2 linked regions of the Acidisarcina polymorpha genome follow. Each later gene encodes a partner of the first gene's protein in a complex. Links are inferred from orthologs where the notes say so. Each region holds a gene or a part of one and is shown on either strand. Other genes may lie near its edges.

Region 1 (11,081 bases):
TCGGCCTCAAGGTCATGGAGTGTGGGTATATTACTGACCGCCAGATAGAGGCCAGCCGTATTGCGATGACCCGGTTTATCAAGCGTGGTGGCAAGATTTGGCTGCGGGTCTTCCCGGACAAACCGGTCACCAAGAAGCCGGCCGAAACCCGTATGGGTAAGGGTAAGGGCGCGCCCGATCATTGGGTCGCCGTCTGCCGCCCGGGCAAACTGCTCTTCGAGATGGAGGGCGTGTCGTCCGAGATGGCGCAAGAGGCGATGCGGCTCGCGGCCCACAAGCTTCCCTTGAAGACGAAGTTCGTGCAGCGTCATGATGCCAAGGTCGTTGCCGCGGCCAAGTAAGACGAGTGGTTCCGAGTAGTCGAGAAGTCAACGAGAGAGATACGAGATGGAAACCGAAAAGATCCGCAATCTGAGCGATGGGGAGTTGGTCGAGCAAGAGCGTCAAGCCGCCGAGCAGCTCTTCCGTCTGCGCTTTCAGATGAAACTGGGGCAGAACGAGGGTGTCAAGAAGGTTCGCGAGCTGCGCAAAGACGTGGCCCGCATCAAGACCATCGCCCGCGAACGCGCGTTGGGGTTGCACGGCGCCACGCCAAAGAGTGAACCCTCCTTGCCGCCGGCCAAGAGCAAGAAATCGAAGAAGGAGGCTCGCTAAGTTATGTCCGAAGAAAATGCAGGCACAGTCGCCACCAGCGCTGCCGCTCCTACCGAGAAGCAGGCCCGTCGCAACGAGAAGGTTGGCCAGGTCGTCTCGACCAAGATGCAGAAGACGATCGTCGTCGAGATCGAGATGCGCAAGGCCCATCCAAAGTACAAGCGCGTCATGAAGACCAACAAGAAGTTTTACGCGCACGACGAGCAGAACTCAGCCCGGGTTGGCGATATGGTCCGGATTCGAGAGACCCGCCCGTTGAGCAAGTTGAAGCGTTGGCAGTTGGAAGAGATTGTTCGGCGTTCCGCGCTGGCCCAGGCCGAAGATGCGGCCGCTGCGGCAAAGTTGGCTTAGCGATCGTTGCGGTAGGGTATAGGTTTCTGCGGTAACGCTGGCCAATAAGACCGGCGGTAGAGGGAGACGAAGATGGCAGTACAGATGAGGACCATGCTCGCGGTAGCCGATAACTCCGGCGCACGCAAGCTGCAAGTAATCCTTCCGCTGGGTGGGTCAAGCGGCAAGAAGGCCGGTCTTGGCGATGTAGTCACGGCGGCGGTGAAGGAAGCCTCTCCCGACGGGCAGGTCAAGAAGGGCAAAGTGGTGAAGGCCGTCATCGTCCGGACCCACAAAGAATATCGCCGCCGGGACGGGACCTACATCCGCTTCGACGAGAATGCCGCGGTGCTGATCAACGATGCCGGCGAGCCGGTAGGCACCCGCGTCTTCGGACCGGTGGCCCGTGAGCTCCGCGAAAAGAAGTTTTTGAAGATTGTTTCGCTCGCGCCGGAAGTCATCTAGGCCGCGCCGCAAGTGATCTAGCTTCGACGGATCCCGCTCTAGCAGCGGACCAGAGTAAAGGAAGAGTGATGCCGAGTTTGAATATACAGCGCAATGATCGGGTCCAGGTGATCGCAGGCAGCGACCGGGGGAAGCAGGGCCGTGTCCTGCGCGTCATTCCGGACAGCAACAAGGTGTTGGTCGAGCACGTTCACATCGTGAAGAAGAACGTTCGCCCGAATCCTCAGAAGAACATCAAAGGCGGCATCGCCGAGCAGGAGGCGGCTGTCCACGTCTCAAACGTTATGTTGATTTGCCCTAACTGCGGGCCGTCGCGAGTTGGACACAAGTTCGAGGGCGACAAGAAGGTTCGGGTCTGCAAGAAGTGCGATCAGGTCATTGAGACCAAGGGCAAAAAGAAGTAGGCCTGGCGCGGTCGCGAATAGGCGGCCTTGAGCACTCGACGTAGGGCTTGAGCACTTGACGTAATAGATGAATGCTTCACGCAACGGTAAAGGGCGAGTTCGGCCGAATCCGAGACCGTGAGAATGGAAGAGACAAGATGGCAGCGAGATTGAAAGAGAAGTATTTGAAGGAACTCAAGCCAGCGCTCCAGAAGGAGCTTGGTTTGGACAACCCCATGGCGGTGCCAAGACTCGAGAAGATCGTCGTCAATATGGGGCTTGGAGAGGCCACCCAGAACGCCAAGATGCTGGATCCGTTGGTGAACGACCTTGCACTGATTACCGGACAAAAGCCAGTAACCACCCGGGCGAAGAAGTCAATCGCCGCCTTCAAGCTGCGCGAAGGGATGCCGATCGGCGCTATGGTCACCTTGCGCGGAGACACGATGTACGAGTTTCTCGATCGCCTGGTTTCTGTGGCTCTGCCCCGCGTCAGAGATTTCAAGGGCGTCTCGACCAAGAGCTTCGATGGCCGAGGAAACTACACGATCGGCGTGCGGGACCAGCTGATCTTCGCCGAGATCGATTACTCCAAGGTGGATAAATTGAAGGGGATGAATATCACGATTGTGACCTCCGCCCCCGATGATAACTCGGCACGCGCCCTGCTACGGCAATTCGGCATTCCCTTTAGGGCGGCTGCGTAGCCAAAGCGTTTTACCGGGGCTACGTCGTATTTTGAACTAGGCGGAAACGCTGCAACTTTAGTTAAGAGGAAGCATGTCAACTACAGCGAAGAGGGTGAAGGACGCTCGTAAACCCAAGTTTTCATCGCGCCAGCATAACCGCTGCAAGCTTTGCGGCCGGCCGCGCGCATATATGCGCAAATTTGGATTGTGCCGCCTGTGCTTCCGGCAGCTGGCCTTGCGCGGCGATATTCCAGGCGTGACCAAGTCGTCCTGGTAGTGGTATCAGCGGTCCTGTATTAGGCGCCGCGGTTTGCACCATAGCGGTGCCAAAGACATTCCTGCTGGTTCTCCGTGCAAGCGAGCGCGGAGCGAACGAGGGATGAAGGAGAGACGATGAGTTTGACCGATCCAGTAGCAGATTTTCTGACCCGCATTCGCAACTCGATACGCGCCCGTCACCAGAAGCTCGATGTTCCCGCCTCGAAGCTCAAGACGGAGATAGCTCGCATCCTTAAAGAGGAGGGCTATATCGCCAACTACAAAGCAGCCGAGGAAGACGGACGGGCAGTACTTCGGGTCTATCTGAAGTATGGCGCGAACAACGAAGCAGCAATCCGCGATCTTGCCCGGGTCTCGCGTCCCGGATGCCGCGTCTATGTGGGCCGGGATGAGATTAAGCGTGTCCAAGGTGGTCTCGGAATCAGCATCATGACCACCCCGCGTGGCGTGATGACCGGCAGGCAGGCAAGGCGCGAGCGCGTAGGCGGCGAGATCCTCTGCGAAGTCTGGTGAGGACTAGCCGTCCAGGCGCACCGGCCTTCGGCGCAGTTGTTACTTAGTTTGGGATTGACGTGGCGGATAGCCACGGGCTGCAGTGGAACGAAGAGGTTGAAGCAAACGACCTCCGGGACTCGCAAGCCATGAAGGATTGAACTATGTCGCGTATAGGAAAGAAGCCGATTCCGTTGCCTGCCGGTGTCAAGTACGCCGTGCACGGAAACCTGATTGTGGTAGAAGGGCCGAAGGGCAAGGTCGAACAGCCTATTCCGATGGGCATCAAGCTCGAGACGAAAGATGGTTTCGTTTTGGCATCTCGGGATAACGATTCGCAGGCGGCCATTCACGGTCTGACCCGGGCTCTGGTATCGAACGCCATCGAAGGCGTGACCAAAGGCTGGTCGAAGGACCTCGACATCGTTGGGATTGGCTATCGTGTCGAGTTAAAGGGTAAGAACACCGTCGTCTTTACGCTCGGCTACTCGCATCCGATTGAGTTTGTTTTGCCGACCGGCATTACCGCCGTCATCGATCCGAAGCAGACCCGCATCACGGTAAGCGGCATAGATCGGCAGAAGGTCGGCCAGGTCGCGGCTGACATGCGTTCGCTGCGCAAGCCCGATCCTTACAAGAATAAGGGCGTGCGCTATGCCGACGAAAAGCTGAAGAAGAAGGTTGGCAAGACCGGTGCGAAGTAAGTAAGCGCCTGAGTCTAGGATTACCAGGCTAGACCGAACGGTGCCGTAGGGCGGCTCCGCTTTTAGGAAGGAAGACAAGAGAATGATTCCGCAGAGAAAAAGAAATGCGATCCGGCAGCGTGTGCACGACCGCATCCGGGCAAAGTTGGAGGGGACGACAGAACGTCCCCGACTGAACGTCTATCGGTCATTGAACCATATCTATGTGCAGGTCATCGATGACTCTCAGGGTGTAACCCTGGTTTCGGCATCGACGGTGCAGGCCAAGATCAAGACCGGCGGCAATGTCGCGGCTGCCAAGGAAGTCGGCAAGCTGGTCGCTGAGCGGGCGCAGGAGAAGGGCATTAAGAAGGTCGTCTTTGATCGGGGCGGCTACTTATATCATGGTCGAATCAAGGCGCTGGCCGATGCGGCCCGAGAGTCGGGATTAGAGTTTTAGTTATCGGGTTCGGCGCGGCGGGTGCCGGCCAGAAGGAATCAGGAAGCGAATGGCAATGCTTAAGAAAAAATTGGATGCCGGGCAATATAACCTGAAGGACCAGGTTGTCGCCATCAATCGTGTGACCAAGGTGGTCAAGGGCGGCAAAAATATGTCGTTCGCCGCGCTGGTCGTGATCGGCGATCCGTCGGCAGGGGTCGTCGGCTATGGATCCGGCAAGGCGAAGGAGGTCCCGCAGGCGATCCGCAAGGGTATCGAATCGGCGAAGAAGAACCTCCATCATGTCAACCTGACCGAGTCGACCATTCCCCACCAGGTGCTCGGACGCTATGGTTCAGGACAAGTGCTGTTGAAGCCGGCTCCCGATGGTACCGGTGTGATCGCGGGCGGCGCGGTCCGCGCCGTGATGACCTCGGCAGGCGTACAAAACGTACTTACCAAGAGCCTGGGGAGCGCCAATCCGCATAACGTGATCAAGGCGACCTTTGATGCCCTGATTCAGCTGCGCAATAAAGCCGATGTGGCGGCGATGCGCGGCAAGACAGTTGAGGAGCTATAGTCATGGCAGAGACGCCAGCAAAGGCAATGCTGAAGATCCAATATTTCCGTTCGATGATCTGCACTCCGGTTAAACACAAGAGTGTCGTCAAGGGGCTCGGATTTACCAGGCTGAACCAGATCGTCGAGCGCGAAGATACCCCCTCGGTGCGCGGTATGGTTAAAAGGATCCCGCACCTTGTCCGGATAGTAGAATAGGACTATCTGTAAGCAGTCAGTAAGTGAGCTAGCCAGCAAGTTCGCGGCAGAAGAGTGCCGCCAAAATCAAGCGAGTCGGTTGGATGAAAAGCCAGCCGGCGTTGAGCGAGGAATACAATGCCGACAAATCTGTCGAATTTAAGAGCGCCGAAGAAGGCGAACAGTAATAAGAAACGCGTGGGCCGCGGTATGGGTTCGGGCATGGGCAAGACCTCTTCACGCGGACATAAGGGACAGCGTTCGCGTTCCGGTTCGCGTATGATGCGGGGCTTTGAAGGCGGCCAGATGCCGCTTCACCGCCGTCTGCCTAAGCGTGGATTCACCAATATCTTCCGCACCGAATATACGGTTCTGAACCTTGACCGCATCGCCGAACTCGGCGAGCCCGAATTGACTGTCGAGAAGCTGGTTCAACATGGACTGCTGAAAAAGCGCAGTGAGCTGATCAAAGTCTTGGCGACCGGCGAATTGACTGCCGCCATTACCGTCTACGCGCACAAGTTTTCGAAGGCCGCGCAAGAGAAGATCGAGAAAGCCGGCGGTAAAGCCGTACTGATCGGTGAGATCGAAGTCTCGCCTGCTTAGTGGCCAAAGAGGTCCGGGGAAGTTCAAGATCGTAGCTGGAAGTGCCGATTTATGTTTGAGAAAATCGCAAATATCTTTAAGATCCCCGACCTCCGCAAACGGGTGTTATTCACCCTCGGGTTGCTGGCGGTTTACCGGCTAGGCAGCTTCATTTCAACTCCAGGGGTGAACCCGCAGGTGCTGGCGCAGTTCTTCAACCAGCAGGGCGGCAGCGCACTCGGGCTGGTGGACATGTTCAGCGGCGGCAACTTGCGCCGCCTGACCGTTTTTGCCCTCGGCATTATGCCGTACATCACCGCGTCGATCATCTTCCAGTTGCTGACGGTCGTCTATGAACCCCTGGCCAAGTTGCAGAAGGAAGGTGAGCTCGGGCGCCGCAAAATCACGCAGTGGACGCGTTATACCACCGTCATCCTGGCGATCTTCCAGTCCTTCGCCATTGCCGTTGCCCTGAACCGCGGTTCGGGCGGAGTTCCATTTGTCATCAATCCAGGCGCCGGTTTTATTTTGATGACAGTGCTGACTCTCACCACCGGCACGGCATTCATTATGTGGCTAGGCGAGCAGATCACCGACCGGGGCATCGGCAACGGCATGAGCCTGCTGATCTTTGCTGGCATTGTGGTCGGTCTACCGCGCGGGATTGCGGATCTGGTCGAGAAAGCGCGTACTCAGGCATTCGGACCATTCACCGTGCCCGCCTTGATCTTGCTGGTCGCTGCGATGGTGGCGATCGTGGCCTTCATTGTCTTTGTCGAGCGTAGCGAGCGCCGCATCCCGGTGCAGTACGCCAAGCGCATCGTAGGCCGCCGGTTGATGGGTGGCCAGTCGACCCACCTGCCGCTGAAGGTCAACTCTGGCGGCGTGATGCCAGTCATCTTCGCCGCCTCCGTTCTCTCCGCGCCCCTGCTCTTTGCGAACGTTGGCTTTGTTCGCAACAGCGGCTTTCTCACGAGGGTATTCGATGCGCTGCATCCGGGCGAGCCCTGGTATGAGCTGATCTACATCGGCGCAATCATTTTCTTTGCCTATTTCTATATTTCGATTGTCTTTCGCCCCGACGACATTGCTGACAACATGCGGAAGTACGGGGGATTCATTCCGGGCATCCGTCCCGGGAAGCGCACCTCCGACTTCATCAACGACGTGTTGACCCGCATCACCCTCGTCGGCGCAATTTACCTCATCATCATCTCCCTTGTCCCCCAGATCCTGATCAGCGGAATTCACCTGAATGATCTGTGGTTGATCGGGCCGTTCTTTGAGCGATTGCCAACCTGGGTCACGCACGGGCTCAACCTGAACTTCTATTTTGGAGGTACATCTCTGCTTATCGTGGTAGGCGTAGCCATGGATACAGCAAACCAGGTCGAGTCGCAATTGATCATGCGGCACTACGAAGGCTTTTCTCCGAAAAGTGGGCGGATACGCGGAAGGCGGGCGTGGTAGGTGGATACGCAGCTCACCGAAAGTGCGGTTGCGACCGCGTCCGGGACACCCTTTGTTCCCGGCCCCATCCTGCTGGTTGGACCTCCTGGAGTCGGTAAAGGGACCCAGGCCAAGGTCATCATGAGCGCCTGGCATGTTCCGCAGATCTCAACCGGCGACCTGCTCCGCGGCAACGTAAGCGCTGGAACGGAACTCGGTCTGCTGGCGAAGCAGGTCATGGGTCGAGGCGAGTTGGTCTCAGACGATCTGGTGAACCGGATGGTCGCCGTTCGTCTCCGCGAGCCTGACTGCGTTCAAGGTTTTGTCCTCGACGGTTTCCCCCGCACCATCGGGCAGGCCGCGTGGCTGGATACCTTTCTCGAGCGCGAGTGCCATACGCTGCCGGTGGTTGCCATTCAGTTGAAAGTCGATTACACTCATTTAGTGCGTCGAGTTACCGGTCGGCGCAATTGTCCAACCTGCGGAAGTATCTACAACGTCTACTTGCAGCCGCCGAAGACTGACGAGCTTTGCGATTTGGACGGCACTCCGCTGCAGCGGCGCTCAGACGACACCGAAGAAGTTTTCGCGGAGCGTCTTCGTAGTTACGAGGCGCAGACTGAACCGGTCGTTGCCCATTACCGCGCAATGAACCGGCTTGCTGATTTGGATGGAGATCAACCGGTAGATGCCGTGACTGCCGGAGTCCTAGCCGCAGTGAAGCGGTTAAGGGGCCGATAGAGCATGGCGATCATGATTAAAACGCTGCAGGAGATCGAGAAGATGCGCCGCAGCGGCGCGGTGGTTCGTGAGGTTCTGGATACGGTGCGCGGCGCGGTCAGGGCCGGTGCTACCACCCTGGATCTGGAAAAGGCAGCTGAGGCAAAGATTAAGGAACTGGGCGCGGTCGCTGCTTTTAAGGGCTATCGCGGTTATCCCTGCGTTCTCTGCACTTCGCTGAATGAAGAGGTCGTCCACGGTATCCCGTCAAAAAACCGGGTTCTGCGCGACGGAGACATTGTTTCAATCGATTGCGGCGTGGTCGTGGATGGATACTACGGTGACTCGGCAATCACAGTTGCTGTCGGCGAGCATGTCACTCCAGAGGTCAAGCGGCTGCTGGATGTGACCAAGGCGTCGCTTGAGAGTGCGATCGCGATCGTGAAGCCGGGAGCGACCCTTGGTGACATCGGTGCTGCCGTGCAGGAAGTTGTCGAGGCGGACGGCTTCAGCGTCGTCCGGGATTTTGTGGGCCATGGTATTGGCACCCACATGCACGAAGACCCGCAGGTTCCGAACTATGGGCGGCGGGGCCAGGGTACCAAGCTTCGTCAAGGAATGGTGCTGGCGATCGAGCCGATGGTCAATATTGGCGGGCCAGGCGTCCAGGTTTTGAAGGACGGTTGGACGGCAGTGACCGAGGATGGAAGTTTGAGCGCCCATTTTGAGCACACGGTGGCCGTGACTCAGCAGGGTGCAATGGTGTTGACGCAGTAGGTCGGGAGCCTTGCCTGCCGGATGAGCGCGGGCGGAAACAGGATAAGGTTTGTCGAAGGAAGATGCAATTGAAGTCATGGCGGTGGTCGTTGAAACCCTGCCGAATGCGATGTTCAAGGTGGAGCTCGAGAACAAGCACCAGGTGTTGGCGCATGTCTCTGGCAGGATGAGAAAAAACTTCATCCGTATCCTACCGGGCGACCGGGTGGCCATCGAGTTGAGTCCGTATGACCTAAATCGCGGACGGATCGTTTATCGCTATAAGTGAGTTGCAGGTCAGGAGCAGTAATGAAGGTTCGTGCATCGGTAAAGAAGATTTGTGATAAGTGCAAGGTCATTCACCGCCGCGGGGTGGTTCGTGTGATTTGCGAGAATGCCAAGCACAAACAGCGCCAGGGCTAATCTCCGGCGCCTCGTTTGTTGATGGTTCAACCAGGTGGGTCGAGCCGGAACGGCTGAAAGTAGCTGTCCGGCAGGGGCTAGTTAGCCGAAGTCAGGCTTGCGAAGAACCCCGACGCCTTCGAGAGAAGGCGGCGATCCACGAATCCGCCATTCCGAAGTCGGAAGGGCAATCCTCCTCGGCAGCAAGCTACCGGGGAGACATAGAAGAGGGTTAAGGTATGGCACGTGTTGCTGGAGTCGATCTGCCGCGTAATAAACAAGCGCGCATCGCACTCACTTACATTTTCGGGATTGGCAATCCTCGCGCCCTCCGCATCCTGACCGCTGCGAACGTTGATCCGTTCAAGAAGGTCCAGGATCTGGGTGAGGATGAGGTCAATCGCATCCGCCAGATTATCGAGGAAGAAGGCCAGGTCGAGGGCGACCTGCGCAAAGATATCTCGATGAACATCAAGCGGCTCATCGACATTCAGTCGTACCGTGGTCTTCGTCACCGCCGGAACTTGCCGACTCGTGGACAGCGCTCGCATACCAATGCGCGCACTCGCAAGGGTCCACGTAAGGGCACCATTACTGGCAAGAAGAAAGTGACGGGTAAATAACCATGGCCAAGCCAGCACAGAGCAGTGGCGGCAAGTCGGCCGCCGGCAAGAACAAGAAATTCAAGAAGCGCGAGCGCAAGAATGTTCCGTACGGTCTGGTCTACATTCAGGCGACGTTCAACAATACGATCGTGACCATTACCGACGGCCAGGGCAACACGTTGTCGTGGAAGAGCTCTGGATCGCTGGGCTTCCGCGGATCGCGAAAGGGAACTCCGTTCGCGGCCCAGCAAGCGGCGATCAATGCGGCCAACATGGCCCGCGATCATGGTCTGCGCTCGGTCGATGTCCGGGTCTCCGGGCCGGGTTCGGGGCGTGAATCCGCGGTACGTGCACTTGCAGCGGCAGGCCTCGATGTCCGCTCCATTCGCGACGTTACGCCGATCCCGCACAACGGCTGCCGGCCACCTAAGCGGAGACGTGTCTGATGCCGCTCGAGATGCGCACCCGCTGCGAACGCTGCGGAGCGCCTCTCGACTTGCGAAGTGAAGCTTTTATTTGTAGCTATGAATGTACTTTTTGTGCCGAGTGCGCCGCCAGCCTGAATGCCCGATGTACGAATTGTGGCGACCAACTGCTGCAGCGCCCGAAGCGACTAAATGAAGCGTGTGGATGCGGACGATAGCGTCAACATCAGCGACACGCTCAGTAGCAGGATAAGAACGTTGGACCGGGACGAAGGACGATCGATCCGCAAGGGTCGTGGCATCTGTAAACCGGTCGGCCTCTGAATAAGGAGATTTGAATTGGCACGTTATACCGGACCAGTCTGCCGCCTTTGCCGTCGCGAGGGCATGAAGCTTTTCCTGAAAGGGCCGAAGTGCTTTACCGACAAATGCCCGATCGAGAAGCGTAATTTCGCCCCCGGCCAGCACGGCCGCGATCGTAAAGCCAAAATCGTAGGTTACGGCTTGCAGCTTCGTGAGAAGCAGAAGGCAAAACGTATCTACTTCACCCTCGAAGGCCAGTTCCGCGCTTACTACGAGAAGGCATCGCGCACTCCCGGCGTGACCGGTGAACTGCTCTTGCAGCAGCTGGAGCGGCGTCTGGATAACGTCGCCTTCCGTCTCGGCTATGCCAGCTCGCGTCGCCAGGCGAGGCAGATCGTTCGCCATGGCCACGTTGAAGTGAATGGCCGCAAGGTGAATATTCCTTCGTATCAAGTGAACGTTGGCGACGAGATCAGGGTACGCGAGTCGAGCAAGAATCTGACCGTGGTCGAGGTGGCCCGCGAATTTGCCAGCCATCAACACTCTCCGGCCTGGCTGCAGATCGATGCGGCCAACCTTTCCGGCAAAATCGTCGCGCTGCCGAAGCGCGAAGATGTCAACCTGCCGGTGAACGAGCAGTTGATCGTCGAACTTTACAGCAAGTAA
Region 2 (11,231 bases), 2.9 Mb from region 1 along the record:
ACCGGCTCGCTGGCTGCGCTCGGCGATACGCTCTTCCCGAATGCCACATTCGCTCAGGACTTTGCGCAGTCCAGCCCCTGGATCCTGCGCCTACGCTGGATGCATCCTGCCGCCAGCCTGCTGGCCGGCATCTTTGTCCTGGGACTTATCTGGGCAAGCAGCGCCCGAGGCTCGGCTACAAATCGGCAACTTGCCAACACGGTCATCGGCTTGCTGCTCTTTCAATTCGCCTTGGGCGGGCTCGATGTGCTGCTTCGGGCACCGACGTGGATGCAAATCCTGCATCTGCTGGGCGCAGACGTTTTCTGGGCTACACTCGTCGTACTGACTGCGAGACTCAGCGTCGTACCGTTGGGTTGTCCGGGATCTACTTGCCGACTCCGCGCAGGCCGGTGATTCGGGTGATTAGCTCAATCCGCTGGAACGATAGCTCACGCCGCTTGGTGTAAGCCTTTGTCCCGATTCCAAACGGTTTCTGCGATAGAACTTCACCCTGCAAAGTGGACACTCCCAGGGGTAGCATCCAAAATGGGGCATGATCCGGCGCGCAATCCAGCTTTCCCGGGGTAATCTGCTAGGCTCGGCGAAGCTGCATTTCGGACAAGCCCGATTCACTAAGGTCAAAGTCACATCCTTCGAGTGCATTCACTCTACAAAGAATTCAGATAAGAGTCTTACAGGGAACAACCCCTAGTGAGAAAAATTCTGCCCGCGAATGATACCGCAGGAGCGAGAAGATCGACAGCCTCTCGAAATTCTCAACACACCCGGGAAATTACCACCAACAATTTTTAACACAAGAAAACAAGGATTGTCCGGAAGATCGAAGGGATAGATCCAGAAGCGCTATACAATTACGCCCGATTCAGCACAGCTAAGAAGCTAGCGCCACCAGCAAGTCATTGGAGGCCAATGAGTTAGCCGCCCTGACAGAGCGCACCAGGGCAATCTTACTCTTGCCGCCCCCCTGATAAGGAATCCGCACCTCACTTGATTACGTGGAACGTTCGGGTCCACCGAGTCTCATCGAAGAAGTGAATTAACTCATGAAGACTCGCTCCTGCTCGCTGCGAGAGCGGCACTTCTTCCGTTCCAGATTCCGGAATAACAATCGACCAGTAGACGAAAAGTGGATGCCCGATGATGTTCTCTCGCGGGACAAACCCCCAGTAGCGGCTGTCCATGCTCTTCGTCCGATTGTCCCCCATGACAAAATACTTTCCCGGAGGGACAACCACATCACCATCTTCAATGTATGTGGGCAGCATCAGCGACCAGACGGCTGTGACTCCTGGCTCGGTTGAAGGAGCGACCGCGGGGAAGTCGTTGATGTAGGGATCGTAGTTGGCAAAAGTCGGCTTGGCAGCTTGAGGCTCTGTCTGGGCAACTCCGTTCAGGTAAACGGTGCCATTTCGGAGATGAAGGCGGTCGCCAGGAACTCCAATGACACGTTTCACTAAGAAGATATGTTCGCCATTCGTCTCTTCCGTAGGTTTGTAAAAGACCACGACATCTCCACGGCGGACCTCGCGATAGGGCAAGAAGCTGGCCCAGGTGGAAGGCGGAGCCAAGGCCTCGCGTTCGACAACTACATGGTCGCCGGCGAGCAGCGTACTTGCCATGGACGATGATGGGATCATGAAATTCTGAAAGATAAAGGTAAGGGCGAATAGTCCTACTGCGAGGACGCTAAAAACTGAAGCGATTCCATCGAGAAACGTCTCGCGAGAGGAGTGTTTCTCATTCAACAGCTTGGCACCCATGGATTCGGTCCTTTTCGAGTATCGCCTGCAATTGTAATCTCCGGCGGAAGACGTTGACGATTGCCGGGCAAGCCCCGCCTTGTCCTGCCGAACCTGTGCATTGCACAAGTCAGGCAAGTAAAGGCGGCGTCCGAAGGCCAACAAAACCGAGCATTCAAGCGTCTTACCATGGCAAACGACGAATCGTTCATTGCCATTGCAAAAAACCTGGTCGGCCTGCTAAACAGCCGCGATAAGAGGGAACCGCCATGAGTGACACCATTCTGAGTGATAGGGAGTTATCCAACTCCGCATACAGCCATATCATCCAAGCGCCAATCGAGAAGATCGACATCGCCGCATGGCTATTCAAATTGCCCGAGGCGGAGTACCAACGCTGCTGCCCGCCCGATCACATCTCCTGCGGCACCACATCAACTGACGACGGCACCCCCATGTCGATCAACGTCGAGATGATTGGGAAGACTCTGATGATCCAGCACTATGTGGCGGAGGTGGCGACACCGGCGCTGTGCCGCATGGTCTCTGTCTCCGATGCCTTCACTCCCAACGGCCGTACACGTGTGCAGGTGATCTGGACCCTCAGCGCTAAGCGTATCGATGACCTCACCTGCGAATATACGAACAGCGTGCAGGCACACCCGACAGCGGAATTCATGGAGTTCATCGCCAGCCACAAGATAAGCTTTGAGGAAGCAGCCGCAGGCAGGCAGCGCGATGGTGGAGATCACAACCGCCGCGAGACGCCTCTTTTCGCGGCCAGCATCGAGCGAAAGGCGCTGGCCGGTCACTCGTAGAGTTCTCGTCGCTTGGGCAGGGCTGCTACTTACTGTATTCGTCCCTTAGCTTGGTCTGTCGCGACTGCATCGGAATCGCATGGCCCTCGATATAGATTTGCTTGACATCGGTGCGGACGTCGAGCGGGTCTCCGTTGGCGATCACAATGTTGGCCGTCTTGCCCACATCGAGCGAGCCGAGCTTGTCGGCGACGCCCCAGATTTCGGCTGGATTTAACGTAATGGCCTTCAGCGCTTCGTCGTAGGGCAAGCCGTAGGCGACAGCATAGCCGGCCGCGTAGGGAAGGTTGCGTTCGAAGCCGCCCGGGCTCCCGCTGTTCGCGCTGCCCGCGGAGGAGAAGGCGATCTTCACGCCCCGTTTGTACAATTCGGCAGGCAGCGTGTAGACGGAGTCGTAGCGTTCGTTGGCGGAGGGGAAGTCGTAGATCGGTCCGACGATCACCGGCACCTTATAGGCTGCTATTTTGTCGAGAATCTCCTGCCCATGCGTAACGTGATTGAGAACGACCTTCAGGTGGAACTCTTGTGCGATCTGCATCGCAACTTCAATTTCGTAGCTTTCATACGCGCCGAGGACGACCGGTCGTTCGCCGCGTAGATAAGGAAGCAGCGCTTCCGACTTGAGGTCCATCTTGGGCGGTGTGGGCGCGTAGTCCTTCTTCTCGCCTTTTTGCCATTTCTCGAGCTTGGCCTGATATTCACTCTTACTGGCGGCGTAGGCCTGGGCGTCGATGAACGTCTGCCGGAGCTGTGTGGCCAGACCCATGCGGGTGCTGGGGAATTTGCGATCCTTGCCGCGGCGGCGCTGCTCGCCGGAAAAATTCATGGCAAGCGCGACATCCTTGGCGAGTATCATCTGATCGCGATCACGACCCGCTAGCTGAATGAAGATGTCCTGGCCAGGAAGCGTATCGTCTGAAGCGGGAGCGACGATGGCGTTCGTGATGCCGTTGATCCGGTCGACAGGGATGCGCTCGGTCTCGGCATGAAAGGCGTCGGAGACATGCATGTTTGGGAAGATCTCTTCGCTGGTCTCGACCAGATCGTTGCTGGCCTCGTCGGCTTCGATTTCAGACAGGCCAAGATTCGTTTCGGAGTCGATCAATCCGGGATAGACCGTCATCCCCTTAGCATCGACAATCTGTGCGCCGGAAGGAATGCTCACCGTTGAAGCGGCGCCGACAGCAGCGATCTTTCCGCCGGAGAGAACGACAGTCCCGTTTTCGATGACGCCATGGCTGATCGTAAGAAGTTTGCCGCCAGTGATGGCAACGATAGGAGCGGGAGTGCCGAGGTCGGTGGGCGCGACCGCTTGCCCGAAAGCGACGAGTGCAGAGAACGCAATACCCATTCCCGCTAGCTTTGCGCCAAAATAGCCAGGAACGAAGTTGTCGTGAAACGCCATTTCAAAACCCTTTCGGCGAAGTTACCAGCCCCTTCATTCTAGGAAGACAACTCGAAATCAAACCCCTTCGACCAGGATGGCACGATAGATTGCGCCATTGTGCCGATGCTTGCGGACCTCGCGGTACTCCTGACTCTCGTACCAGGCCTTCGCCGCCTCGACGGTTGGAAATTCCGCAATCACCACGCCTTCAGTCGGCTCGCCCTCAAGCACCTCGTGTTTGCCGTAGGCGGCAAGCACCTTAATGTCATGGCCTACGAAGGTCGAGGCGACCTTGTCCGTATAGGCTGCCATCTCGGCGGCGTCCAGCGTCTTTTCCTTGTTGAAGACGATGTATCCCTTCATGACCTCTCCTCTCCATCAACTGCATCAATTGCCTTGTTTGCTGCTCGAGACCTCATCCTCATCGTCGCCGCCGAAGCCGCCGGAGTCGTGCATCACCCCATTGAAATGAGTGGTGCCGAAGCCGGGCAGGCTGCTGTCGAAAAACAGATCGCCATCGATGTAGACCTTCTCGGTGCGTGCATAAATGGAGAGCGGATCCATGTTCCAGACCACAAGGTCGGCGTCTTTTCCGACATCAATCGAGCCCACGCGGTCGTCGACACCGATGATCCACGCCGCATTGAGTGTGACCATCTTGAGCGCTTCTTCCTCCGTCGCCCCGCCGTACCGGACCATCTTGCCGGCCTCCTGGTTGAGCCGGCGAATGTAGTCGTTCGAGTCGCTCTTCAGAGCCACCCGCACACCTTGCCGCATCGACATCACGGCATTCCACGGAATCGCGTCCCAGGCTTCGTCCTTGTATCCCCACCAATCCGCGAAGGTGGCGATAGCGGTGCCGTCCGCCGCGATCGTCGGGGCGACCTTGTACATTTCTAAAGCATGGTGAAAGGCGCGAATCTTGTAACCATACTGCTTGGCGATCGCCTCTTCAGTGAGGAATTCGTCGGCGCGGTAGCAATGAATCTGGACATAGAGCTTACCGCGCAAGACATCGGCCAGGGCCTCGAGCTTGAGATCAACACCAGGCTTCTCGGCTTCCTTGTCCCCCTTGGCAACCTTCGCGTTGTAAGCGTCCCATTTGGCCATGTAGGCCTTGGCGTCTTCAAAGGACTGGCGCATCACCTCAAAGTTCCCCATGCGCGTCGATGGTAGCTGGTTACGGCTGCCGTAAACCCGCTTGGGATTTTCGCCGCTGGCAAATTTGATAGAGCGCGGTGCGTTGGGAAAAATCATGGCATCGCGGGAGAGCCCAAACTTGTTCTTGATAACCACCGCCTGCCCGCCGATCATGTTTGCCGATCCATGCAGGAGCAGCTCTGTAGTGACGCCGCCAGCCAGGGCCTGGTAGAGGGCCTTGTCCCGGTTATCGAATGCATCGATCATCATCATGCTGGGCGTGACCGGGCTGGTGGCCTCGTTGACATCGCTATCGAGCGCGGAGTGGGAGTGCGGATCGATAATTCCCGGGGTCAGAAATTTGCCGCTCGCATCGACTTTGACGGCGTCGGCTGGAGCGGCAACGCTGGCGCCGACTCCGGCGATCTTGCCGTCATGGATCCACACGCTGGCATGTTCGAGGGTACCGTGGGTCACAGTCATCACTGTCGCGTTCGAAATCACCATATCTTTAGGCGACGAAGGCGAGGCAGTCTGGGCAAAAGCAGCCGCCGCAAGAAACGACACAGTTACAGCAGATACAACGCGCCTCGTCAACAGCATGAACATTGGCCTCGATCCGATATCAGTGTGTGAATAGGAAGCGGAAAGTCAAGTGTATCGGAAAGATAGATTTCAGGCTTCATCAACCCGCCGCATGAAGTTAGTTCCTTCTGCACACCTAAGGGAGAACAGCGAGTTCGCCTACTCTTATGAACTAGCACCTTGAGAGAGCGCCATCCTGGATTGACCACGACCCCAAATTCCAATAAACTTAAGGTTTGCGCGGCATGAAAGAAGATGTCTATCTGCGCGCATTCCATTTCCAGCACCCTTTACCGGGTTAGATAAGGATTTATCAAGATGGCGAACCATGTATCTTCGCTCAAGCGCGCCCGTCAGACCGAAAAGAAAACAGCCGTGAACCGTGCCAACCGGAGCCGCGTCCGTGGCAGCCTGCGCAGCTTGCGCGAGGCGATCGCGAAGGGCGACCACACCGCCGCGCAGGAGCAGCTGCGGCTGACCACCTCGGCGCTCGACAAGAGCGTGCAGAAGGGCATTCTGCATGACAACACCGCGTCGCGGTACAAGAGCCGGCTGAATGCGCGGGTCAAGGCGTTGCTCGTCAAAGCTGCTTAATAAGGCTGCCTGCGAACCACCGTGTCAGCTGTGAGCTTGGTAAAGGGCTCATGTCCGGCAGCGTCACCGGCGTTCGACAACTGATTCCGGAATTCATCGCTCCCGATCTGACGGCCATTGCGTCCGCACTGGATTCGGTGCAGTGGCAGCTGGCCGCCTGGGACGGGGCCCGTCGTCGTCTTTGAAAGCAGATGGCGTCCCTCGAGCCAAAGATCTCAACAAGCAAACGCGCGGCCCGGTCAACAACGGCGCTGCCTGCAAGTGTTGCTTCGCAGTGCGAGCTGGGGACGCTAGCGCTTCAGCCACTGCTTCCGCTCCTCCGGCGAAAACCGCTCAATCGCATACCGCAAGGTCGTCCGCGGCATCTTCGCCGCATACTTTTCGAGAAATTGGATCAGCTCTTCTCGCGAGACCTTTCCGGCTTCGCGAAGGATCCATCCCGTAGCCTTGTGAATGAGCGGCTCTTTGTCGTTGAAGAGCCGCTTGGCGATGCGGAAGCTGTCTTTGATTTCTCCGTGGCGCACCAGACCAAGGGTCGCGACCATGGCGATCCGCCTCTCCCACAGCATGGACGAGGCTGCCAGCCGATCGAGAACGGCCCGCGGCCGCGTCCTGAGGTGCTCGCCGACGATGTATGGGGCGGAGGTGTCGACCAGGTCCCAGTTGTTCGCCCGGCGCGTATTCTGCAGGTAAAAATCATAAATCTGCTGGCGTAGCATCTCGTCGCCTCGTTCGTATTGCACAACCAGGATCTCGAGCGCGGCGAAGCGATGTTCGTGAATAGGCGAGGCGAGCAGCTTCTCTATCTCCGCGAGCGGCAGGTGAGTATAGCGGAGGGCTATTTTTCGCGCGATGGGAACGGTGATACCGAGAAAGATGTCGCCTTCCCCGTACTCCCCCTTGCCGGTTTTGAAAAACCAGGCATGACTCTGTGCTTTGCGCTCATCGGCGACCGCTTCAAGCTCCCGCAGCAGGGCCAGCCGAGTTTGCGGCTTCGCTTCACTTTTGGCGGTGGCCGGCATCTCGACTCAAACCTCTCTCCTAACTGTTGTCTCACGAGTCATCCCGAGCGTTGAGGAAACTTAGGAAAATGCGTCTTCTGTGCAAGGCGGGGCGCGCGCACTGGCGCATCCCCAGTGTGCGGGACCATGCTTTCCACTTCCACCGCATGGTTTCCACACCAGGCTCTTTGGAGAGACTGTGCAGAACTTGGGAAACTCGGCGGTTCCGTGAGAGACCGGCCCCGACTTTCCTGATTGTGCTTTTTGAGAGGACAGGATTTCTAAATCCGGGCCATAGACTAGCAGCGCCGTGGCATGGGTTTTGGGCTCGGTTTCCACTTATCCACGGCTAACTATTACTGCTACTGGTTTCAATAAGACTTTAAGAACAGTCTTAAAAGCAGTCGTTCTTGGGACGGAGACGGTGACTGCCGCCGGCATAGAGAACGGCGCTTCCATCCATCCCGATCCAGGAAAACTCATTTCCTGTTCTGACCTTGACTTCCACCGGAATGACCAGTTTTCCGCAGGGCCGGCCATCAAAATTCTCACTAGAATGAGGGCAGTAGCAGTCTGCCATAAACACCAGTGTGCCTTTTCGGCTGTAGTGGTGTAGAGTGTGGCAAACCGACAAGAGGGGGCGATGCACTATGCCGGGCTTAGAGTTGGAGCAGGAGAAGCCGCTGGTGGCTAGCGGAGCCATGGAGATCAGCGTCAGTCGCGCTGAGTTGCTGCGCGAACTGACCGCGACCCAAAGTGTGGTGGAGCGGAAAACGACCATACCCATCCTGTCGAATTTCCTTATCGAAGCCGCTGACGACCGGCTGACGATTACCGCCACCGACCTCGACCAGAGCATCAAGACTTCCTGTGCGGCAAAGGTCAAGAAGCCAGGCGCGTGCACGATTCCTGCGCGCAAACTCTACGACTACATCAAGCTGCTCGGCGATGGCGACATCTCGATCAAGCTGATGGACAACCACTGGGTACAGATCCGCTCGGGACGATCGAACACCAAGATGGTCGGTATGGCGCGCGCGAATTTTCCCCAGGTTCCAGCCTTTCCTGAGGCAGGCGTCACCAAGATTCCCTCGGCATCGCTTAAGAACATGATCGGCAAGACGATCTTTGCGATTTCGAACGAAGAGTCGCGCTACACGCTCAACGGAGCGCTGCTGATCCTGAAGGCGGAGAGCCTGGCGATGGTGGCGACGGATGGCCACCGGCTGGCGCATGTGGAGAAGACGGGCGAGTCGCTGGCGAATATCAGCGGCGAGAAGCGGACGCTGATTCCGCGCAAAGCTTTATCGGAGCTGCAATCGCTGCTCTCGAACAGCGATGCCGAGTTCGTCGATTTCTCGGATGACGACCATACCTTGTTCTTCAAAGTTGGGCATCGGACACTGACTTCGCGCAAGCTGACTGGCCAGTTCCCTAACTACGAAGCGGTGTTGCCACGGGACAATAACAAATTCGTGGTGGTGCGCAGCGAAGATTTAATGGCTTCGATCCAGCGGGTTGCGCAGTTTGCGGACGAACGTTCGGGCGCGGTGAAGATGCGGTTGGAGCAGAATGAGCTAAAAATATCCTCCTCCTCGACCGACTCGGGCGAATCTGAAGACACCATCGAGACGCCCTACAACTTCGATGCGATTGTAGTCGGCTTCAATTCTTCCTACCTGATCGACTTCTTGAGAGCGGTCGGGAATGCCGGCGAAGTGCGGCTCGAATTCAAAGACGCGCAGTCTGCGGGGCAGGTTCGTCCCGAGGATGCCGATGATGAATACCGCTACCGTTACATCATCATGCCGATGCGGATCTGAGAGAGTTTTGGAAGCTAGACAACAAATGCCGCGGAGATTCTCCGCGGCATTTCTGTTGTCTAGCGGTTTAGTTGATAGGTAGTTTAGTTCACCGTAAAGGTAGAAGCGGCGTTGCTGTCGCCCGCTCCCGAGGCGTGAACGCGCAGTTCCCCACTGGTCGCCCCCTTGGGAATGATGACCCTCAGCGCGGTGTTCGACTGCGTCCCCGTAAACGGCACGGTGACGTTGTTGAGGGTCACCAAACCTTGTCCCTGAGGATCCATGAGGGCGGTGCCGGTTACGGTGACGACAGTTCCCGCGGGGCCGCTGGTGGGCGAGATCCTGGTGATCACCGGGTCGGGGTAGACGACGAAGCCGAAGCCGTTGCTGGTATTGCCGGCGACGGTCACGACGACATCGCCGGTGGTGGCCCGCGCGGGGACCGTGGTGGTGATGCTGGTGTTCGACCAGGTCATGGTGTAGAAGGACGTTGACGAAGCCGGAACGCCGTTGAAGGTGAGCGTGCTGTTGCCCTGAGTGGCGCCGAGATTCGTCCCGTTGACGGTGACGACTGCGCCGTAGGCCCCGTATTTACGGCTGATGCTGGTAAGCGTCGGCGCAGGCGAGGTGGAGGGCAGCACCTGAATCGAGCCCATCATGCCGAGATCTTCGTGCGAGAGGATGTGGCAGTGATAGACGAAGGTGCCGACGATATCAGGATCAGAAAAGTCCATCAGCAGGGTCACGCTTGGGTAGGCGCCCGAACCGCTCCAGTGGGGCACGTTGATGGTGTCGCGCTCGGTATAGTCGGTGACCGGGCTCCCATTGATGGCGAGGGTGCGGAAGTGGATCTGATGGATGTGGAAGGCGTGATCCATCAGTGAATGATTGCTGATCGTCCACTGCTCGACGGTGCCCGCGTGGACGGTGATGTTGGGCGGTCCATCCATGCTGAAGGGCGCAGGTGTCTGACCGGCGACGGTGATATAGAACTGGCTGAAATCGGATTTGATCGAGAAGTAGAGGTTGCGCTGCACTGTCGCCGCGGCCGAATCTAACGCCTTGAAGCGCAAAGGCGGCAGCGAATGGTTAACGGCCGGGATGGTGACCGGTGTGCCGGAGGTTCGAGGAAGGCCGCCATCGCTGGTCGAAGCGCTGGCCACGATATTGGCCAGCGGCCGGCCCGGGTCGGCATCGCCTTGAGGACCGTTGTTCCACGTTTGCGCAATCAACTGGGCGCCCTGTCCGGCGTTGGGAGTGACTAAGATGAACTCGACCCGGGCGCCGGGCGGCAGCACGACATTCTGGGCCGAAAGAGTGGTTGGGTTCCCGCTGCCGTCAGTCACCGGCACGCCGTCGGTGGCGACAATCTGCAGGGTGGGATGCGTGGCGCCGATGTTGACTTCAAGATTAATGAGCGAATTAGCCGAAGTATTCGCAACTCTCCAGAATTCCTTGGTAGCTGGCGGAGTCTGAATGACACCGGGCGTGTACTTGGGATAGTTGACGGGCACGTAGTTGAGCGAGAGGTCATCACCCGGCTGGGCGCCGGAGATCTTCTGTTCGGCGGAGGTAAGCGCCTGATCGCGAATCACCAGGATGCGTTCCGGCAGGCCGGCCACCGCGGAATTGAAGTTCTGGATTCCCTCAACGATGATTATCCCGGTCGCGCCCCCCAGCACCTGGCTCTGGCTGAATCCGTGCGGATGAGGGTGGTACCAGTACATCCCGGAAGGCTCATTCGCGGGAATCTGGACGGTGTAGTCGAAGCTGGCTCCTGGCTGAATGATGGTGTGGATGACCTCATCCTGGTGACATGCCGGTGATACGTTCAAGCCGTGAAAATGCATGTTGGTCGAGGTGGCGCCGACCGACGTGGCGCTGCAATCACTACTGGCCGCGGCTGCCGCATCACCCTTCATCACCATGCCGGGCATGGCCTGGGCCTTGACCGCTGCGCTGGCGGGGATGTCATTCACGAAGTGAATGATGAGCTGATCGCCCGGGTTCACTCGCAACGTAGGGGCCTGGACGCCGGTGTTCGAGATGTAGCAATAGCGCGTCAGTCCAGCCTGATCGACCACCCTTTTAAAGGAGAAGGTCGTCTCCAGAACACCATTGGTGCTGGTCAACTGGCTCGGCGACGAAATGACAGATCCAAC

Evidence for each region.
Region 2: rpsM (region 1) and rpsT share a complex: the UniProt entries of both Bacillus subtilis proteins name them as parts of the 30S ribosomal subunit. The link is inferred for Acidisarcina polymorpha from one-to-one orthologs.

What each region holds. Positions count from the first base shown.
Region 1 is NZ_CP030840.1:5,269,201-5,280,281, forward strand. The notes cover bases 8,217-11,013. They hold rpsM (30S ribosomal protein S13), read left to right. Parts: upstream 8,217-9,321; coding sequence 9,322-9,705; downstream 9,706-11,013. Other genes in these bases: map (type I methionyl aminopeptidase), read left to right, coding at 8,217-8,701; infA (translation initiation factor IF-1), read left to right, coding at 8,751-8,969; rpmJ (50S ribosomal protein L36), read left to right, coding at 8,990-9,103; rpsK (30S ribosomal protein S11), read left to right, coding at 9,708-10,133; ACPOL_RS36500 (DUF1272 domain-containing protein), read left to right, coding at 10,145-10,330. Also shown: rplP (50S ribosomal protein L16), read left to right, coding at 1-341; rpmC (50S ribosomal protein L29), read left to right, coding at 388-654; rpsQ (30S ribosomal protein S17), read left to right, coding at 658-1,005; rplN (50S ribosomal protein L14), read left to right, coding at 1,078-1,449; rplX (50S ribosomal protein L24), read left to right, coding at 1,518-1,853; rplE (50S ribosomal protein L5), read left to right, coding at 1,991-2,539; ACPOL_RS22385 (type Z 30S ribosomal protein S14), read left to right, coding at 2,613-2,798; rpsH (30S ribosomal protein S8), read left to right, coding at 2,915-3,313; rplF (50S ribosomal protein L6), read left to right, coding at 3,457-3,996; rplR (50S ribosomal protein L18), read left to right, coding at 4,079-4,435; rpsE (30S ribosomal protein S5), read left to right, coding at 4,485-4,994; rpmD (50S ribosomal protein L30), read left to right, coding at 4,997-5,191; rplO (50S ribosomal protein L15), read left to right, coding at 5,309-5,776; preprotein translocase subunit SecY, read left to right, coding at 5,828-7,225; ACPOL_RS22425 (adenylate kinase), read left to right, coding at 7,226-7,945; more of map, read left to right, coding at 7,949-8,216; more of rpsD, read left to right, coding at 11,014-11,081. UniProt on the Bacillus subtilis protein: Located at the top of the head of the 30S subunit, it contacts several helices of the 16S rRNA.
Region 2 is NZ_CP030840.1:2,399,885-2,411,115, reverse strand. What follows is about bases 4,682-7,628. They hold rpsT (30S ribosomal protein S20), read left to right. Parts: upstream 4,682-5,990; coding sequence 5,991-6,266; downstream 6,267-7,628. Other genes in these bases: ACPOL_RS10410 (DNA alkylation repair protein), read right to left, coding at 6,557-7,288; ACPOL_RS35455 (hypothetical protein), read left to right, coding at 6,317-6,451; ACPOL_RS10420 (amidohydrolase), read right to left, coding at 4,682-5,690. Outside these bases: ACPOL_RS10450 (COX15/CtaA family protein), read left to right, coding at 1-396; lepB (signal peptidase I), read right to left, coding at 987-1,763; ACPOL_RS10435 (hypothetical protein), read left to right, coding at 2,012-2,560; ACPOL_RS10430 (amidohydrolase family protein), read right to left, coding at 2,586-3,965; ACPOL_RS10425 (DUF1330 domain-containing protein), read right to left, coding at 4,023-4,310; more of ACPOL_RS10420, read right to left, coding at 4,335-4,681; dnaN (DNA polymerase III subunit beta), read left to right, coding at 7,918-9,090; ACPOL_RS10395 (multicopper oxidase domain-containing protein), read right to left, coding at 9,174-11,231. UniProt on the Bacillus subtilis protein: Binds directly to 16S ribosomal RNA.